2 regions of the Pseudundibacterium arcticum genome follow, and region 2 is predicted to be linked to the other one. Evidence: riboswitches for the same ligand, from Rfam matches in the RefSeq annotation. Region 2 holds a riboswitch; the other holds the start of a gene.
The links. A riboswitch is a leader RNA that binds a small molecule or an ion and turns the genes downstream of it on or off. The one in region 2 is predicted to bind thiamine pyrophosphate.
Positions count from the first base shown of each region.

Region 1 (2,455 bases), on a different contig from region 2:
GCGAGGCCGTCATCGGCACATAGCGCAGCAACACGCCGGCGTGGATCGTGAAATAGTCGACGCCTTGCTCGGCTTGCTCGATCAGCGTGTCGCGGTAGATTTCCCAGGTCAGGTCTTCGGCCTTGCCGTTGACTTTTTCCAGCGCCTGATAGATCGGCACGGTGCCGATCGGCACCGGCGAATTGCGGATGATCCATTCGCGCGTTTCGTGGATGTGCTTGCCGGTCGACAGATCCATCACGTTATCGCCGCCCCAGCGGATCGCCCAGGTCATTTTTTCGACTTCTTCGCCGATCGAACTGGTCACCGCCGAGTTGCCGATGTTGGCGTTGATCTTGACCAGGAAGTTGCGACCGATGATCATCGGTTCGATTTCCGGGTGATTGATGTTGGCCGGGATGATGGCGCGGCCGCGGGCAATTTCCTCGCGCACGAATTCCGGCGTGATTTCGGCTGGAATCGCCGCGCCGAACGACTGGCCCGGATGCTGGCGCCCCATCAAGGTGGCCAGCTTGTGGCCCATCGGGCCGGAGGCTTGCAGTTCTTCCAGGTATTCACGGCGCCGCATGTTTTCGCGGATCGCCACGAATTCCATTTCCGGCGTGATGATGCCCTGGCGCGCATAGTGCATCTGCGTGACGTTCTTGCCAGCCAGAGCGCGGCGCGGCTTGCGGTGCAGGTCGAAGCGCAGTTCGGCCAGTGCCGGATCGTTCAGGCGTTCCACGCCGTAAGCCGAGCTGGGGCCGCTCAGTTCTTCGGTATCGTTGCGTTCGGCGATCCAGTTTCCACGCACCGATGCCAGGCCGGAGCGGATGTCGATGTTGGCATCCGGGTCGGTATACGGGCCCGAGGTGTCGTACACATAGATCGGCGGATTGGCCTCGAAACCAAAGGACGCGGGCGTGTCGGATTGGCTGATTCTGCGCATCGGCACGCGGATATCCGGGCGCGAACCCGTGATATACACTTTGCTGGAATTGGGCAAGGGCTGGACCGCCGCCTCGTCTACCGTGGCAGTAGCGGACAGGAATTTTGGATTGGCGTTCATAGTGCTTCCTTATAGGTTCGTTGCTCTTTGGCGGCCAGCAACAAGAAGGAAGACAGTACGAACTACGACAAGTCTGCTTTCCTACGCTGGCATTATCCAGTTCAGGTCAAGGGTATTTCTCACCCGGCAGATTTATTTCATCTATCAGGACCCCTAGCAATTCCCGCATGTCAAGCAACGCGGGAAAGCAGCATTATAGCCGCTTTTATAGCGTCGATTTTAAATTAGGGATATCGGCGACCCGCCAAGGCTACCGCGGCCAGTGCGGGGTATCGGACGGAGGCTTGCGGATTCGGCCTGGCATCGGCGCTCCATCGATCGAACGCAGGATCCAGCTGATCCTCGGGCGCCAACGCCTCAATCTGCCTCTTCCTCAGTCTGGCATCGAACTTTACGTAGAGAAATATTTGAACATCAATTTACCCCGCAGCACCACTGCGCCGCGCCCTTGCCTGGCTGAAATTACCGGCAGTCATTTATAATCAACAACTTAGATAAAACCACCACGCAAAATCATGGAATTAGCCAAGTCTTTCGAGCCCGCCGATATTGAGAAATTCTGGCGTACAGAATGGGAACAGCGCGGGTATTTCGCCGCGTCCATGGATCTGTCCAAACCCGCATTCAGCATACAGTTGCCGCCGCCCAACGTGACCGGCACGCTGCATATGGGGCATGCGTTCAACCAGACCATCATGGACGGCCTGACCCGCTATCACCGTATGCGCGGCTTCAATACCGCCTGGATCCCCGGCACCGACCACGCCGGCATCGCGACCCAGATCGTGGTTGAACGTCAGCTCGATGCGCAAAAAATTTCGCGCCATGACCTTGGCCGTGCAAAGTTCGTCGAAAAAGTCTGGGAATGGAAGGAGCAGTCCGGCTCCACCATTACCGGCCAAATGCGCCGCATGGGCACCTCGCCGGACTGGACGCGTGAATACTTCACGATGGACGAGCCGCGCTCGAAAGTAGTGACCGACGTGTTCGTGCGCTTGTTCGAGCAGGGTCTGATTTATCGCGGCAAGCGCCTGGTTAACTGGGATCCGGTACTCGGTACCGCAGTGTCCGACCTGGAAGTGGTGTCGGAAGAAGAAGACGGCTCGATGTGGCATATCCACTATCCGTTCGTCGATGGCAGCGGCTATCTGACCGTGGCGACCACGCGCCCCGAAACCATGCTGGGCGACGTCGCGGTGGCGGTCGATCCGACCGATGAACGTTACACCCATCTGGTTGGCAAGATGCTGTCGCTGCCGCTGACCGGACGCGAGATCCCGGTGATCGCAGACGAATATGTGGACAAGGAATTCGGCACCGGTTGCGTCAAGATCACGCCGGCGCACGACTTCAACGACTATGCGGTGGGGCAGCGCCACAAGCTGGAAATGATCAGCATCCTGACGC
Region 1 is NZ_JBHRTP010000021.1:5,864-8,318, reverse strand. Features, by position in the region: partial or broken gene thiC (phosphomethylpyrimidine synthase ThiC) at 1-1,048, opposite strand, end outside; TPP riboswitch at 1,110-1,213, opposite strand; gene ACFOFO_RS07590 (hypothetical protein) at 1,216-1,530, shown strand; gene ACFOFO_RS07585 (valine--tRNA ligase) at 1,564-2,455, shown strand, end outside.
Region 1: another riboswitch for thiamine pyrophosphate. It lies ahead of thiC (phosphomethylpyrimidine synthase ThiC); the one in region 2 lies ahead of ACFOFO_RS02195 (thiazole synthase).

Region 2 (2,455 bases):
AAAAGACGGATTCTGGTCGTCATTTCCGACGGCTGCCCGATGGATAGCGCAACCAACCTGGCAAATGACGAGTTCTATCTTGCCAATCATTTGAAACAAGTGGTGGCGCGTCAGGAACACCGCGGTGAGGTGGAGATTTGCGGACTAGGTGTTGGCCTCGATCTCAGCACGTATTACAGCCGCAGCCTGGCCACCGATCTTCCGCACTCGCTTAACAATGCGCTATTGCTTGAGATCGCGCAGTTGATCGGTGCCCGTGGTCGTCAGTAAGGCGCCAACTATGCCCGCTCTGACCAGTGGGGCGGCCATATATGTTGCGCGCCTATCCAGAACACGAGTTGACGCTGCCGATCAGCGTCGTGTGTTCTATGGAGGCGCCGCCCAGCAGCGCCTGCTCGGTGACCGCCAGCAGCTTCAGCGTGTCGTCCCAGTCCGGCGTGACAATATACAGTCCGTTCATCGTTACTCCTTCCATGGCGTGATTCAGGTCGCGCGCCCTGCCATCGGCGACGACGGCGAGGCCGCGAAGCGTTTCGGAACGCGGCCCGCCAAGTAGGCGTCGCGTCCGGCTTGCACCGCCAGCGTCATCGCACGCGCCATCCGGACCGGGTCCCGCGCACCGGCGATCGCGGTGTTCATCAATACACCGTCGCAACCGAGTTCCATCGCAATCGCCGCATCGGACGCGGTGCCGACGCCGGCATCGACGATCACCGGTACGGTGGCCTGTTCGATGATCAGCGACAGGTTCCACGGATTCAGGATGCCCATGCCGGAGCCGATCAAGGACGCCAGCGGCATGATCGCGACGCAGCCGATCTGCTCCAGCATCCGGGCCTGGATCGGATCGTCGCTGCAATACACCATCACGTCGAAGCCGTCCGCCACCAGCGTCTCGGCCGCCTTCAAGGTCTCCGGCATGTTGGGAAACAGCGTCTTCTCGTCGCCCAGCACCTCGAGCTTGACCAGCTTGTGGCCGTTGAGTAATTCACGTGCCAGTTGCAAGGTGTACACCGCATCTTTCGCGTTATAACAGCCGCCGGTATTTGGCAGGATCGTGTACTTTGACGGCGGGATGAAGTCCAGCAGATTCGGTTCGTCGACATCCTGGCCGATGTTGACGCGCCGGATGGTGACGGTGACGATTTCGGTGCCGCTGGTTTCAATTGCGGCGCGTGTTTCCTCGAAATCGCGGTATTTTCCGGTTCCCACCAGCAGCCGTGAGCCATAGGTTTTGCCGGCGATCGTTAAATTTTCTTGCGTACTTTCAGCAGAATTCATTTCTATTTTCTCTGTTTGTTCTGCGCATCGGGGCACGCGGATATCCGGGCGCGAACCCGTGATATACACTTTGCCGGAATTGGGCAAGGGCTGGACCGCCGCCTCGTCTACCGTAGCAGTAGCGGACAGGAATTTTGGATTGGCGTTCATAGTGCTTCCTTATAGGTTCGTTGCTCTTTGGCGGCCAGCAACAAGAAGGAAGACAGTACGAACTACGACAAGTCTGCTTTCCTACGCTGGCATTATCCAGATCAGGTCAAGGGTATTTCTCACCCGACTGGTTCAGTCAGGACCCCTAGCTTTGCGGCGCCACCTCCTTCAGGGAGATGGGGTATTCCAATTTCACCTGCGATGTTCAGTGCTTCATGGCGGACCTGCTCTTGCAAGACCCGTGGCCCATTTGTGCGGACCCCCGACGCGGCATTCCGGTAAATGCAAAATCAAGCTCAGGCTGACGGCCGCCAACGATATCCGCAATCGCGCGTCCGGAGCCGCAGCCCATGGTCCAGCCCAGAGTGCCGTGCCCGGTGTTCAAAAACAGGTTGGCGAATTTCGTCTTGCCGATATAGGGCACGTTCGACGGTGTCAGCGGACGCAAGCCGGCCCAGTAGGTCGGGTTGTCGTAGTCGCAAGCACCCGGAAACAACGCGCGAACGCGCCGCGTGATGGCATCGCAGCGCGCTGGGTTGAGTTCACGAGTGTAGCCGTTCAATTCGCAGGTTCCGGCCACGCGCAGGCGGTCGCCCAGGCGCGACAGTACCAGCTTGTGGCTGTCGTCGGTCAGCGATACGGTCGGCGCGGCTTGTGCATTGATGATCCGGTAAGTGGCGGAATAGCCTTTGCCGGGATAGATCATCAGCTCGATGCCGAGCGGCTTCAGCAGCGGCGCAGAGAAACTGCCGAGCGCCACCACGAACGCGTCAGCCTGCAGCGTCCGGTGCCGACCGTTTGCATCGATCACTTCGACACCGGTAATCTGCATACCAGCGCCGCTGCCTTCAGAGAGCAAGCGCGTGACCGTGGTATTGAAACGGAACTGTACACCGGCTTCGGCCGCTTTTGCAGCCAGGCCGACCGTGAACTTGTAGACGTCGCCGGATTCATCGGTTGAAGTGAAGTCGCCGCCGACAATCTGGTCGCGCATGCCAGCCAGTGCTGGTTCCAGCGCCAAGAT
Region 2 is NZ_JBHRTP010000006.1:61,021-63,475, reverse strand. Features, by position in the region: gene ACFOFO_RS02205 (cobaltochelatase CobT-related protein) at 1-270, shown strand, start outside; partial or broken gene ACFOFO_RS02200 (thiamine phosphate synthase) at 368-460, opposite strand; gene ACFOFO_RS02195 (thiazole synthase) at 484-1,281, opposite strand; TPP riboswitch at 1,493-1,588, opposite strand; gene ACFOFO_RS02190 (D-amino acid dehydrogenase) at 1,637-2,455, opposite strand, start outside.